3 linked regions of the Vreelandella piezotolerans genome follow. The protein of the gene in region 3 interacts with the protein of the main gene of each other region in a pairwise test. Links are inferred from orthologs where the notes say so. Each region holds a gene or a part of one and is shown on either strand. Other genes may lie near its edges.

The links. Proteins that work in one complex are often made in the same cells at the same time.
Region 1: the proteins of malT (region 3) and fliJ interact in binary tests that used the Escherichia coli proteins (3 or more experiments, as listed by UniProt). The link is inferred for Vreelandella piezotolerans from one-to-one orthologs.
Region 2: the proteins of malT (region 3) and dnaJ interact in binary tests that used the Escherichia coli proteins (3 or more experiments, as listed by UniProt). The link is inferred for Vreelandella piezotolerans from one-to-one orthologs.

The regions. Positions count from the first base shown.
Region 1 is NZ_CP048602.1:115,056-118,054, forward strand. It holds fliJ (flagellar export protein FliJ), read right to left. Parts: upstream 1,727-2,999; coding sequence 1,274-1,726; downstream 1-1,273. Other genes in the region: GYM47_RS00510 (flagellar hook-length control protein FliK), read right to left, coding at 1-1,251; fliI (flagellar protein export ATPase FliI), read right to left, coding at 1,727-2,999. UniProt on the Escherichia coli protein: The FliJ protein is a flagellar protein that affects chemotactic events. Mutations in FliJ results in failure to respond to chemotactic stimuli.
Region 2 is NZ_CP048602.1:349,299-352,169, reverse strand. It holds dnaJ (molecular chaperone DnaJ), read right to left. Parts: upstream 2,078-2,871; coding sequence 923-2,077; downstream 1-922. Other genes in the region: dnaK (molecular chaperone DnaK), read right to left, coding at 2,187-2,871; GYM47_RS01665 (DMT family transporter), read right to left, coding at 1-705.
Region 3 is NZ_CP048602.1:1,503,575-1,511,887, reverse strand. What follows is about bases 3,097-6,310. They hold malT (HTH-type transcriptional regulator MalT), read right to left. Parts: upstream 6,003-6,310; coding sequence 3,297-6,002; downstream 3,097-3,296. Other genes in these bases: GYM47_RS06915 (carbohydrate porin), read right to left, coding at 6,161-6,310; GYM47_RS06925 (alpha-amylase family glycosyl hydrolase), read right to left, coding at 3,097-3,149. Also shown: GYM47_RS06935 (DUF3455 domain-containing protein), read right to left, coding at 1-252; sn-glycerol-3-phosphate ABC transporter ATP-binding protein UgpC, read right to left, coding at 367-1,482; more of GYM47_RS06925, read right to left, coding at 1,470-3,096; more of GYM47_RS06915, read right to left, coding at 6,311-7,696; GYM47_RS06910 (ABC transporter substrate-binding protein), read left to right, coding at 8,166-8,313. UniProt on the Escherichia coli protein: Positively regulates the transcription of the maltose regulon whose gene products are responsible for uptake and catabolism of malto-oligosaccharides.

The sequences.
Region 1 (2,999 bases), 1.4 Mb from region 3 along the record:
TACCGGCGTGCTGTCCAACGTGGCTGTTGGCCCATTACTTTCGACGTCGTTGCCGTCAATCAGCCCGCCGCCGCCATTACCCTGCTGGGCAAAGGCTTGTTCATTGGAAGCGTTTTGCTCACCCACTGACGTTTCACCCAGTGAAATGCCTTGTTCGGCCAGCGCGTCGCGTAGTTGCGGAATCGCCTGCTCCAATACCTGACGAACCTGCGCATGAGCCGATAAGAAGTGCGCCTGGGCACCGTGTTCGGTCATTTTCAATGAAATGGAGAGCGGGCCAAGTTCGGCGGGGTGCAGTTTCATCTGAATGTGTTGCTCCCCCCCTCGCTGAGCAAATTGAACGAGTTGCTGACCGAGCTGGGATGGCCACGCCGGATGCGATACGGGAGTACCGATCGAGGAGGGGAGCGAGGTGCCCGATGGAACGGCAGCAGGGGCAGGAGTGCCATGAACATTAGGCACGTTGAGTGCTAGTTCGCTGGCGCTACCCAGCCGCGCAGCTGTGTCATTAGCGCCATTGCTGACCGCCAAGGCACTCGTCATTGCCTCACTACTGACGCGAAGTTGAGATGCATTCATTTGCGCAGCCGATGCCGTCAGCGTGCTGTATGTGGCAGGCTGACTGCTCGAGGATGCATGAGCCGTAGAGTTGGCGGCGAGCAGTGAGACGATGTGCTGGTTGCGGGACTCAAGTGTAGAGTCACCGGCCGAGCCTGTGCCGGCAGCGAGTTGCTGATAAGCAGCGACTAACGCGGCAGCATCTTGTTGGCTTATCGCTAACTGTTCGGCAATATCAGCAATCGACACGGTCTCAGCCGTGACGTCGCGGGATTGAGTCGTTGCATCACTGAAGGCTGCGACCAGCGCAAGACGACTGGAAATTTCGTCAAGCGATGATGGTGAGGTCTCTCCGGTGCTGCTGAGCATGCCGGGCAGAGCGGCTAGCTGGTCGGCGCTGGGTTGCTCTGCGTTGTGTAGCTGCGCGAGCAGCGTCGCGAGCTCTTCTTGGTCGAGCTCAATGCCTAGTGACTCCAATAGCGAGGCGAACTCCTTCAGAGCAGCCGATGCCTGTGAGGCGGATGTCGCACCGGTAGCGAGTTCTTGCGGCAGGCGTGGCTGTCCTTCATTCGCCTGAAGCATGGCTTGGCGGAAAAGACCGTTGCTGGAGAGGCTTTGAGCCCCGGTTGCCTGTGAAGCCGACATGCCATTGCCTTGGCTAGGACTCGCAGAAAGTAACAGTTGAATATTCATGAATAGGCTTCCTGACGCGACGCTAAAGGGGTTTGTCAGACTGTTGGCGAGCCAGACGATTAGTGACCATGTCGTCGCTCGCTTTCTGCTCGTGACGCGCTTGTCGGCGGTGCTCTTCTAATAACCGGCGCGAGGCCAGTGTATCGTAAGAGGAGAGTTTGCGCTGCTCCTGTTGCCAGTGCTGTTGGCTTTGTTGCACGCGCTTTTGCTGCGCCGCTAGCGCCTGTCGGGCACGGCTAAGAGCAGCATCCAGTGACGCCAAGAACTGTTGATAATTGTACATGGTAGCGGGGTCGATGCCGTCACGCATGGCTTGCTGTAAACGCTCGGCGTACTCCGCCCGATAGCGATTGAGCGACTGTAGCTGCGCTTCGGTTTGCTGCTGAGTTTGGCGCTCTTGCGCCAGCAGTTTGCCGGCTTGGTCGCGTGCATCGCGGGCAAGGTCTGTCAGCATATCGAGCTGTTGATGACTCATTTAGCCTCCCACTACCGTGTGCAGGGCTTGGCGGGACTCCTCAAGCGGCGCACACTCCTCGATATTTTGTTGAAGAAATCGCTCTAAATCAGGAAAGCGATTGACGGCTTCGTCTAGCCGAGGGTCATGCCCAGGGCTGTAGGCTCCCACGCTGATCAAATCGCGGTTGCGTTGATAGCGTGAAAAGAGTTGTTTGAACGTTCGCGCTTTCTGCTGCTGTTCTTGCGTCACGATGGCAGTCATCGCACGACTGATAGACGCTTCTATGTCGATGGCAGGGTAGTGGCCTGCTTCGGCCAGTGTGCGTGATAACACGATATGGCCATCCAAGATCGCCCTGGCCGAATCGGCGATAGGGTCCTGCTGGTCATCTCCCTCGGTGAGTACGGTATAGAACGCCGTAATCGAGCCGCCGCCTCGCTCCGCATTTCCCGCCCGCTCGACCAAGCCAGGCAATTTGGCGAACACCGATGGCGGATACCCTTTCGTGGCGGGCGGTTCGCCGATGGCGAGCGCGATTTCCCGCTGGGCCATGGCATAGCGCGTTAGCGAGTCCATGATCAGCAACACGTTGCGCCCAGCGTCGCGGAACCCTTCGGCAATGCGCGTGGCGTAAGCGGCCCCCTGCAATCGTTGGAGGGGCGACGTGTCGGCAGGGGCGGCGACGACCACGGCGCGTCGACGGCCCTCTGGACCCAAAATATTGTCGATGAAATCCTGCACTTCGCGGCCACGCTCGCCGATCAAGCCAACCACGATCACATCGGCTTGGGTATAGCGTGCCATCATACCCAGCAGTACCGATTTACCGACGCCAGAGCCAGCGAATAGCCCCATGCGTTGGCCTCGGCCTACGCTAAGCAGTGCGTTGATGGCGCGGATACCAACATCGATCTGTGACTCTATGGGCGCTCGAGACAGTGGGTTGAGCGGTCGAGACTGCAGGGTCGTGCGGGGTGCCTCTTCGACGCTTTCACGGTCGTCGAGCGGGTTACCGTTACCATCGAGCACGCGCCCCAGCAGTTCGTCGCCGACTGGGAAGCGACGAGCACTATGCCCGTTGCCATCGACCAAGGGCGTCACCCGTGCGCCTGGCATCAAGCCAGAAATTTCTTCCAGCGGCATCAGGTAAAGCTTATCGCCCGAGAAGCCAACGACTTCGGCTTCGGCATGCTTATCACTGTCGTTCAGGCGGCCATCGGCGCCCGGAAGTTCGATTTGGCAGGCGCTGCCAACCGCCACACGTAACCCGACTACTTCGATCACCATGCCC
Region 2 (2,871 bases), 1.2 Mb from region 3 along the record:
CGTCATCGCGATATGCGCCGCCCCGCCCAACAGCCCCGCCAGCACGAGCAGGCTCAACACCTCTGGGCGTAACGCTGACCAGCCTAGCGGCAGCGTCGCCAGCCCCGCCAGGGCCGACACCAAAATGAAGTAAAACGCGATGGCGCCCGGCGTTTCCGTGCGCGAAATGCGCCGCACGGTGAGTAACGCCCCCGCCGTCAGCACCGCGCTCAGCACCGCCAATAGATAGCCCACCAGCTGGCCCGATTGGGAAGCACCGCCCACGTTCGGCAACACCAGCACGGCCATTCCCCCCATCGCCAGCCCCATCGCGAGCGCACGCACCCACGTAAAGCGCTCGCCCAACAGCAAGACACCGCCTAGTGCCATAAAAATAGGCGTCAACTGCGCCAGCAGCGTGGTCTCGGCCACCGGCAGCACCGCCACGGCGGCAAACGAGGCAAACATCGCCGCCGCGCCCAATCCTGAACGCAAGGCATGCCCCAACGGTCGCCGGGTCGCCAATCCCTGAGGAAACTCCCGGCGTAGGGCCAGAAACACCACGATCGGCAACAGCGCAAACAGCGAACGGAAAAACACCGACTGCCCCACCGGCACTTCATCGCTCACGGCTTTGATACACACCAGCATGCCCGTAAACAGCACCCCCGACAGCACACGCAGCCAAATCCCCAAATAAGGGCGGTCAACAGCATCCAAAGGCATTAGGTGGTTTCCTTCATTCGTCAGCGTCCAGAGGTTAATAAGCGGATGCTGTTATTGTGACGTAAGTCGCCTTGGCTTGTCTCACTCAAGCCCCACGTAGCATCGTCTGCCAGACCCACAAGCCTTGGCGCGGCGGATGGGTCTGCAATGGCATATACATATAAAAAAGCCCCAGCACCGGGGTGCTGGGGCTGTTACTTCAGAGCGCTCTGGGCTCTTACGGCTTCATCTCTTCAAAGAACTTCTTCACGCTGTCGAAGAAACCGGTCTTCTTCGGTGAGTGGCTGTGGCTGTTGCTGCCATCGAAGCTCTCTTGCAGCTGGCGAAGCAGGTCTTTCTGCTCGTCGTTGAGGTTGACGGGCGTTTCCAGCACCACTTTGCACAGCAGGTCGCCGGGGGCGCCGCCGCGAACGGGCTTCACGCCTTTACCACGTAGGCGGAAGAGTTTGCCGGTTTGGGTTTCCGGCGGAATCTTCAGCTTCACGCGGCCATCCAGCGTGGGCACTTCCAACTCGCCACCGAGGGCTGCATCGACGAAATTGATCGGCACGTCGCACTGCAGGTGCTTACCGTCACGCTTGAAGATGTGGTGCGGCTTGATGGACACCTGAACGTACAGATCGCCCGCCGGGCCTCCGTTCACGCCGCTCTCGCCTTCGCCGTTGAGACGAATACGGTCGCCGGTATCCACACCCGGCGGAATCTTCACCGAGAGGGTGCGGGTTTCACGCACGCGGCCTTCGCCGTTACATTTGTGGCACGGCACTTTGATGTGCTGGCCACTGCCGTGACAGGTCGGGCAGGTTTGCTGAACCGCAAAGAAGCCCTGCTGCATGCGTACTTGGCCGTGACCATGGCAGGTCGGGCAGGTCTCTTTGGTGGAGCCCGGCTCGGCGCCGCCACCGTCGCAGCGGTCACACTCAATATGACGCGGGACGCGAATGTCCACCGTGGTGCCCGCCACTGCGCTCTCTAGATCCAGCTCTAGGTTGTAGCGCAGGTCGGAGCCCCGTGCAGGTGCGTTGGGCCCACGACGACGACCACCGCCGCCACCGAAGATATCGCCAAACACATCGCCGAAGATATCGCTGAAATCGCCAGCGCCGCCGCCACCGAAGCCACCGCCGCCAAAGCCGCCGCCCTGGCCATCCACACCGGCATGGCCGAACTGGTCGTAGGCCGCGCGCTTCTCGCCATCGCTCAGAACTTCGTAAGCTTCCGACACTTCGCGGAATTTTTCCGCTGCGGAGGTATCGTCCGGGTTTCGATCAGGGTGGAATTTTTGCGCCAGACGGCGATAGGCCTTTTTGATCTCTTTCTGATCGGCCCCTTTTTCGACACCCAGGACTTCGTAATAATCGCGTTTGGACATGGGTCCTACGCCTCCTGGTTAGCTACGCACTATAGGCGTCTCGGCCGCGGAAACAGCAACGCGGGAGTTGCCTCCCGCGTCACCGCTTTCCTTGGCAGAAAGAGGTGGGTTACTGCTTCTTCTTGTCGTCGTTGACTTCTTCGTATTCGGCGTCAACCACGTCATCGTCCTGCTTGGTGTTGGCTTCTTCAGCACCTTCACCACCCGCCTGGGCCGCTTCTGCCTGTTCGGCGTACATCTTTTGCGCCAGCTGGCCGGAGACTTCGGTCAGCGCATCCAGTTTCTTCTGGATGTCGTCCTGGTCATCGGTTTTCACCGCTTCTTCCAGTTCGGCGATGGCGTTTTCGATGGCCTGTTTCTCGTCATCGGTGGCCTTATCGCCCGCTTCTTGAACGGTCTTACGGGTGGCGTGAATCATGCCGTCCGCTTGGTTACGCAGCTGTACCAGCGCTTCGAACTTCTTGTCTTCGTCCGCGTGAGCTTCAGCGTCGCGTACCATTTGCTCGATCTCATCATCGGAGAGGCCGCTAGACGCCTTGATGACGATGGACTGCTCTTTGCCGGTCGCCTTGTCTTTGGCAGACACGTTCAGAATGCCGTTGGCATCGAGATCGAACGCCACTTCGATCTGCGGCACACCGCGCGGTGCCGGCGGAATGTCGGCGAGGTCGAAGCGACCCAGCGACTTGTTCTGCGACACTTGCTTACGCTCACCCTGAACGACGTGAATGGTCACGGCGGTCTGGTTGTCATCCGCGGTCGAGAAGGTTTGCGTCTTCTTGGTCGGGATGGTG
Region 3 (8,313 bases):
GTAGCTGCCGACCTGGGTGCCTTCGCTGTCGTTCAGTGCAGCGTGTGGGCCTTTAAATACCCAGCCCATGGTGCCGTCGTCCTTGGCTTCACACATGTAGGTAATCGCACCCACGCCGACGGTTTCGAGAGCGACGGTGTTGCCGTCCGGTACTTGGACGTCGGCGGGGGGCATGTCCGCCAACGCGGCGTGACTGAAGGTTGCAATCAAGGTAGCGGCGAGCGTCGCACGCGTCATGTGTTGGATGGTCATTTCAGTCTCCTTGGGGTTTTGTTCAACCGCTTTGAGTAGCGGCTGTATAGGGGATACACACAAGGAGACCGATTGGATGCACTCTTTTTGAAAAAAAGTTTGTGTGTTTAAAAATTAACGGCTCACCCCATCCACCGTGACCTGGCGCGGACAGGCATTACCGTCGGCATCGAACAGGTGGCAGCGCTGGCCAGCGATTCCCAAGCGCGAAACTTGGCCCTCTTCCAGCCGTGTCAGGCCATCCAGCCGCTGGGTCACGGGGGTATCGATGCCCGCCAACTGCCAGTGGGCGAGGGTTTCATAGCCCAGCTTTTCGGCCACCATCAGCGTGGCGCTCAAGGCGGCGTCGGCTTGCTCGGGCGCCACGAAGTCTTCGGCACGCAGTCCCAGGGTGGCCCTATCGCCTGCCTGAAGCTGATGACCGTTGACCGCCACCGCCAGCGTTTCACCGCTATGCAGGCGCACCACGGTCTGACGCTCGCCGGGGTCGACCACCGTTACCGGCAGCGTATTGATCCGCGGCGAGCCGATGAACTCGGCGACTTCCAGGGTGGTAGGAAAGTGATACAGCGACAGCGGCGCGCCTACCTGGGCAATACGTCCTTTCGAGAGCAGCACGATACGGTCGGCCAGGGTCATCGCCTCCACCTGATCGTGGGTGACGTAGATCATGGTGGCGTTCAGGCGCTTGTGCAGCGCGGCGATCTGTACCCGCATATCCACGCGCAGCGCGGCATCCAGATTGGAGAGCGGCTCGTCGAACAGAAACACGGCAGGCTCTTTGACCAGGGTGCGGCCAATGGCCACCCGCTGGCGCTGGCCGCCGGAGAGGTCTTTGGGCTTGCGCTCCAGAAGCTCGGTGAGATGCAGCATCTCGGCGGCGTGCTCCACGCGGCGGCGAATTTCTGCTTTGTCGGTACGCGCCAGCTTCAAGCCAAAGGCCATGTTCTCCGCCACGCTCATGTGCGGGTAGAGCGCGTAGGATTGGAACACCATGCCGATGTCCCGCTCCTGGGGCGGTATCTCGTTGATCCGCTGGCCATCGAGCTGCATATCCCCGGTGGTGATGTCTTCCAAGCCTGCAATCATGCGGAGTAGCGTGGATTTACCGCAGCCGGAGGGGCCCACGAAAACGACGAACTCGCCGTCTTCGATGGTGAGGTCGATATCCCGTGAGATTTCAATACCATCGAAAGACTTACCGATGCCGCTAAACGTCAAACGTCCCATGGTGCTTCCTCCTGAGTGTGCGGGCAGCGGGCAATCGCCACCCCAAACGGCGGCAGTGTCAGCGTACCTGCCTGCCACTCGCCGTTTAGCCACTTAGGTGCATCCCCCAGTGCTTCAGCGCCCTCGGGAGCCGAGCGGGTCACGGTTTGATCGCTAAAGTTCAGCGCCACCAGCAGGCGAGTTTGCTGATGGGTGCGCTCCAAACAGAGCACCTCGTCGCGTACCGGATGGTAATCCACGTCGCCTTTCACCAGCGCAGGCTGCGTGCGGCGGAAGGCTAAAAACGCGCGGTAGGCATTGAGCAGCGAATCGGCATCCTGCTCTTGCTGGTCCACCGCCAAACTTGCGTGGGAATCGGGCACCGGCAGCCAGGGAGTAGCGCTGCTAAAGCCCGCATGGCGGGCGTCCGCCTGCCAGGGGTGCGGGGTGCGGCAGCCATCGCGACCTTTATAAGCAGGCCAGAAGGTGATGCCCGCCGGATCGACGAGCTGCTCGAACGTCAGCTCCGCCTCGGGCAGGCCCAGCTCTTCGCCCTGATAGAGGCATACGCTGCCCCGCTGGCTGAACAGGAACACCAAATAGAGGCGCAGCTTATCGAGCTGCCCTTCCGCCTGCCAGCGGGTTGCCAGCCGCGTTACGTCGTGGTTTCCCAGCGCCCAGCAGGGCCAGCCATCGCCAATGCGCGCTTCCATTTCGGTGAGCGTTTCGTGCAAGTAGCCAGGGTCGGCTTTATCGGTCAGCAGGTTGAACGAATAGCACATGTGCAGGCGCTTGCCGCCCTGGGAGTACTCCGCCATCACGCCGAGCGCATCGTCGTCACCCACTTCACCTACGCTCGTGGTGCCGGGGTACTCATCCAGCAGCGCCCGCAGCCGCTCCAGAAACACCAGATTTTCCGGCTGGGTTTTGTCGTATTGGTGGAGCTGATAGCCGTAGGGGTTGTCGGGGCGAACGCCCAGGAAGCTCTCGGTAACTTCCTGGCGCGGCGGGTTGTCTTTTAACTCGCCGTGGGTGCAGAAGTTCACCGCATCCAGCCGGAAGCCATCCACGCCGCGCTCCAACCAGAAGCGCACCTCTTCCAGCATGGCGTCGACCACCGCAGGGGTGCGGAAGTTAAGATCCGGCTGGCTGGCCAAGAAGTTATGCAGGTAGTACTGGCAGCGGCGGGTATCCCACTGCCAGGCGCTGCCGCCGAATACCGACTGCCAGTTGGTGGGCGGCGCGCCGTCGGGTTTGGGATCGGCCCATACGTACCAGTCGGCTTTGGGGTTGTCGCGGCTTTGGCGGCTCTCTTCGAACCACACGTGCTGGTCGGAGGTGTGGGACATCACCTGATCGATCGTCACTTTCAGCCCCCGCGCGTGGGCCGCTTCGACCAGGCGGTCGAAGTCTTCCAGCGTGCCGAACATGGGGTCGACATCGCGGTAGTTGCTGATGTCGTAGCCGAAATCTTTCATCGGCGAGGTAAAAAACGGCGACAGCCAAATCGCATCGACGTTTAATGAAGCGATGTAGTCGAGCTTGTCGATCACCCCTTTCAAATCGCCAATGCCGTCGCCGTGACTGTCCATAAAGCTACGCGGGTAGATTTGGTAAATCACCGCGCCGCGCCACCAGTCGGCTCCTTGGCTGCCAACGTAGTGAGAAGTAGAAGGTGTCTGCATCATGGTCCTTATCCTTGTTATTACCGACGGTGTCTCAAATCGTTGAGTCATCACCTATGGCTGGCATGATGCAGGCTACGCCGCTTGATAGAATCCTCCCCCACTGGACGCATCAGGCGTAGGCGTGGGGAGGAGTGGTCACACGGCGCCTCACTCCCCCTGAATATGCGCCATGAGTTGCCCTGCCAGCGCAATGGCTTCGTCTCGGCGGCGAATGTTCTGCTTTTGGTAAAGGCTGCGGATATGGGTCTTGATGGTCGTCGGCGCCACCGAGAGCTGTTCGGCAATCTGCTCATTGGAGAGCCCGGCGTGGATCAACCCCAGGATTTGCCATTCGCGTCGGGTGAGCGGCGAGGTGCGAATCAGCTCCGGCACGTCAGGTCTTGCGACGATATCCGCGATCACCGTTTCGTCCAATATCAAGCGTCGGGCGCTTCCAAAGTCTTTCTGCTGACCCGCCAGCGCCAGCAGCCGCTCTGCCCTCGCCTGCTCCAAGGCTGATAGCGTGCCGTCCGTCAATAAGCCCGACAGCAGATCTCCCAGCGGTTTGCCCATGCGCAAAAAGCTGCCTATCAACGCCGTGCGAGACGCCAAACTGAGCGCTTGATGCATATGGTGCCGGGCTTGCTCCTCCTGGCCAGCCGACCACGCAGCGGCCGCGAGGCAGAGCTGGTTGCGGTTGGCATCGGTGACCAGCCCAAGTCTTTGAGTATGGACTTCGAGTGCTTCCAGCAGCGCGCGGGCCTCATCAAAGCGGCCCAGCAGCGTAAGCGCCCGAGCGTGATTGCGTACGTTGCATTGGGCAAAGTGGTTGGTGGCCCCTTCGGTGATGGGCGCGGGCGCTTCCTGACGCCAGCGCTCCACAGCGTCGAGGTCTTGCGTGGAGTGCCACCAGGCCAGCAGCGTGGCGTGGGCATTGGCGACCCAGTCGATATGGTAATCGCCTTCGGCCAGGATTTTACGCAGCCGCCGAATATGGTCAGCGCACTGAGCCTGATCGCCACGGCTCTGGGCAATTTTGGCCAGTTGAATGTGGCACTGCAGCGTCCAGCGCTCGCCCTGGTTGTCGAGCACGGCAATGCCTTTGAGCGCGGCCTGCTCGGCTTCATCCAGGCGGTGCCACTCCCAAAGCACCTGGCTGCGAATCCGGTAGAGAAACTCCGCCACGGGCAGGTGCTCGAGCTCTGCCCGCTCCAGAAGGGCAAAAGCGCGCTCTTGAATATCGTAAGCGGCCTGCAAGCGCCCCTGGGCCACCAGCGTTTCCGACTGATGGCAGAATGACCACAGCAGTAGCTGGTGATCCTCTCGCTGGCGTGCCAGACGCTCCACCTCGCGCACCCGTTGCAGCGACTCGTCCAGATAGCCCAGCACGAAACGCGCCTCGCTCAAGATGGCGGTCGCGGTCAGCGGGGTGGAGGCTAAATAGCGGGCGGGCACGGCCAGCGCCTGTTCAGCGAGCGGCGCAGCGCGCTCGGCGTTGCCCTGATTGATCGCTAATTGGGCGCGCAGGGTGGCAAACTCGGCCGTCAGCCGCTGCCACTCTGGGGCCTCCAGCTGCGCTTCGATCCATTGGATGACTCGTGCGGTGATATCGAACTGGAACTGCGCATGGGAGACCCAGCCGTAGAGCAGCGCCAGCTCTGGGCGTGTCGAGATTTGCGGCTCCCCCAGCAGCCCAAGCCCTTGAGCCAGCAGCGCGTAGGCCCCGCTGGCCAACAGCGCTGGCCCTTGCGCGACCAGTAGACTGGCCACCTCCTCGGGCGATTCCGCCAAAATGGCTTGGCGCAACGCCATGATCGGGTCGTTGAGTGCCAGCCAGGCTTGGCTGGCCCGCTGGTGCAGGGTGCGCTGGGTGGCCAAGCTAAGCTCGTGGCGGCGGTGGCGCAGGTACTCCCCGAACAGCCGTTGAAAGCGGTACCACTGGGCGTGGGGGTCGGGCCGCTCGATGAATAGCCCCGCTTGCTCGAAGGCATCGAGCCGCTGGGTAAGCCGCTCGCCCTCCAGCAGGCGCGCCATCAATTCAGGTGAGAAGCGCTCCAGCACACCGAGCTGCAGTAGTAGCTCTCGCTCCTCAGGGGGCAGCGCCTCGGCCAGCCGTTCATCGAACCAGGCCACAAAATCGGGATGACCGCCGTTTAGCCGCTCGACCAGCGCATCGAATCCGGCGCGAGTCGTCGTACGCTCCACCAGCCAGTTCAGGGCCATCACCCAGCCGCCGCTGCGGCGCAGCGCCCGCTCCAGGCTCACCCGAGTAGGCGGAAAACTGAGCTGCTCGGCGCAGAGGGTTTGCGCCTCTTCGCTATCGAAGGCCAGGGCGCTTAGATCGATCTCTTCGAGTTCGCCCCGCAGCCGCAGGCTGGCAAGGCCCAGCGCAGGCCGGGAGCGACTGGCTAGGGTCAGGGTCAGCCAGGGCGGCTGATGACGCAGCCAGTGGGCAAGCCCCGCCAGAATATCGGGGTGCGTCAGGTGCTCGAACTCATCCACGACCAGCCGACAAGCCGTCCGCTGCTTCGGCAGCTCGCCCAGCCAGCGCTCTAGCTGCTCCACGCAGTCCGCCGCCTCAGACAAAGGCGACAGCGGCGCATCCTCACGTAACAGCGTATCGATGGCGGCTTGCCAGTAGCGTAAAAAGCGCTCGGGCCGATTGTCGCGCTGGTCCAGGCGCAGCCAAGCGGCGTCTTGCTCCAGGGCGGGTAGGCGTTCTGCCAGTAGCGTGGTCTTTCCGTAGCCCGACGGGGCTTGAACGAGAAGCAGGCGCACGCGCTCGTTCAATGCAAAGGCATCATTGAGGCGCGGCCTTGCCACGACGCCCAGTGGCAACGTCGGTGCGGTAAGCTTTTCTTGTAGCAGCGGCATGGCCCTCTCCTATGTGTCTACCAACGTCCTCGTCTATGACTTAGGCTACTTATTTGGACAATAAAAAGCCCGCGACGAGTCGCGGGCAACCGGCATGGGCAGATGGCGCTCATGCCGCCATGAGATCGAAAGCAGTCTTGCTAGCGAGCGGTACTCCCCTAGAACCATACTTCGGTTTGGACACCGAAGGTGAACTCACCACCTGTGAAGCCGTCGCTGCCCAGCGAGCTGGCACCGTAGCTATTCAGGCTCTCATCCCAGTCGCTGTAGGTGGTGAACAGACGGATTTCAGGACGCTTCCAGAACCCGCCCACTTCCGGCTTGAAGGTCGGGGCGATAGTGAACTTCATGTAGTCGCCGTCCACCGCATTGCGGCCGCTGTAACCCTGCGGTTCGAAGTCCATCCACTGGTAGCTGGCTTCGTACTGCATTTCGAAGTTTTGGTTGATTTCGTTCGCCAGGCGAACGTTCAGCGTGGCCCAATCATAGCTATCGCCACTAGCAAAACGGTCGTCGCTGGTTTCCGCCAGGATGGCCGGCGCAATGCGCCACTGCGGGGCAATGTAGGTCGTGCCGTAGAGGGCAAGGCGCGTTGCGCTGGCATCATCGGTCAAGTCGCCGTTGCTACCCAAGCCTTTCACCTCGGCACCCAGGCCTTGGCCGTGCAGTACGGCGGCCTTGAAGTTACCGTCGCCCAACCCAAAGAAGCTATCACCGTGGTAGGCCACCATGGTGTGCCAACCGGTATCGGCAGCGGTTTGGCCGACGCCGATGTCGCGCTCGTCGTTATCGGCAGCGGACATGCCGTTGACCATCACCTGCCAGTTACCGAAGTAGTTGTTGGAGGTCAGGACAAGGTTGTCGGTATCGCTGTTTTCGCCGTCCAAACCGGGGTTTTCACGGTTGACGACCGGGAAGTCGCTGAAGCTGCGACCATAGAGCGAGAAGTTGGTTTTCCAGTTCTCCGCCAGCTGCACGTCGTACACACCACCACCGGTACCGGCGAGAAAGACCACGTCGCTGTCAAGCCAGTGAATGTCGAAGTTATTGCGATCGAAGCGCTTACCCGCCCAGATCGAGGCGTTCTCGAAGGCCCCTGTAAAGCTCGGCAAATCGCTGAACTCTGCGTACACCTGACGCACGTTCAGGTTGGTGTCATCGCCCACCCAGTCGTTGCTGGAGTTGGTGCCATGGGCCAGCATGGTGGTGTAGCGGGCTTTGGCGCCGTTATCGAACTGCATGCGGTAGTTCAGGATCGCTTCAGAGTAGGTGTCCGGCTCGTTGCCCAAACGCCCCACCGCCCCACCGTTACCACCGGCGGGCGTTAGGTACGGGCCACCCGGTGCACTTTTGCCATCTTCACCAATCAGCAGGCCAGATCGGGCGTAAACGTTAAACGAAAAGCCCTCTTCGCCGCTGGCCTGGCGTTCGACGCGGGCCAGGCGCTCTTCGATATCGGCATTGGTAGTCGCCGCAGCCGGGGCGCTGGATGCAGGCGCGGTTCCGCGACCTTGCTCGGCTAGCTCGGCGCGGCGCTCGGCCGCTTCAGCTCGCTGCTCAGCGGCTGCAATGCGTGCTTCCAGCTCGGCAAAGCGCTCTTCCAAGGTCATGTCAGCATTGGCGGCACCGCAAAGACCGAAGCTGGCAGCGGCGACGGCAATGGCTAAAGGTGTTTTGAACGTCATTTTATGCATTGTTTTTCAACCCTAGTGTTAAATCCTATTGTTTTTTATCCCGAACGCCCGAACCGTTTGGCTCCCTACTTTTTGATCACCGGCCCCAAAACCGGTGTAAAAAAAGCCAGCGTTTCAGTGCTGCCACCCGTGTCGTTACTTCGACTCGCCGAAGCCTGTGCCCAACAACGCGACAAGGTGATTGACCCAACGTGTTGCAAAGCAACTTTCGTGTTGTGTGAAGATAGAGTGACAGTTGAAACTTAATCGATTAAGAGCACGTAAACCAACAAGCTTTTACTAATTATCGACCAATGTCTAAAAGGTTATTTATCTTAGAGAAATTGAATTGACATAGATTAGACAAAAGTCGCTATTGAACTTCACGACGACAGACGGCTAACTGGCAGCGTACTTAATCGTTTAAGTAGGCGCTATGAGCGCATTGATACCCCATCACCCACAACAATAAACGCCGAGGAACGCCGTAATGAAAAAGACACTACTCACTTCAGCTATTGCTTTGGCCAGTCTTGCCAGTGCCACCGGGTCTGCCCAGGCGGCCGAACTGACGATCTCCTGTGGTGCAGTTGGCGCAGAGTTGACCCTTTGCCAAGAAGGCGTACGCGCCTGGGAAG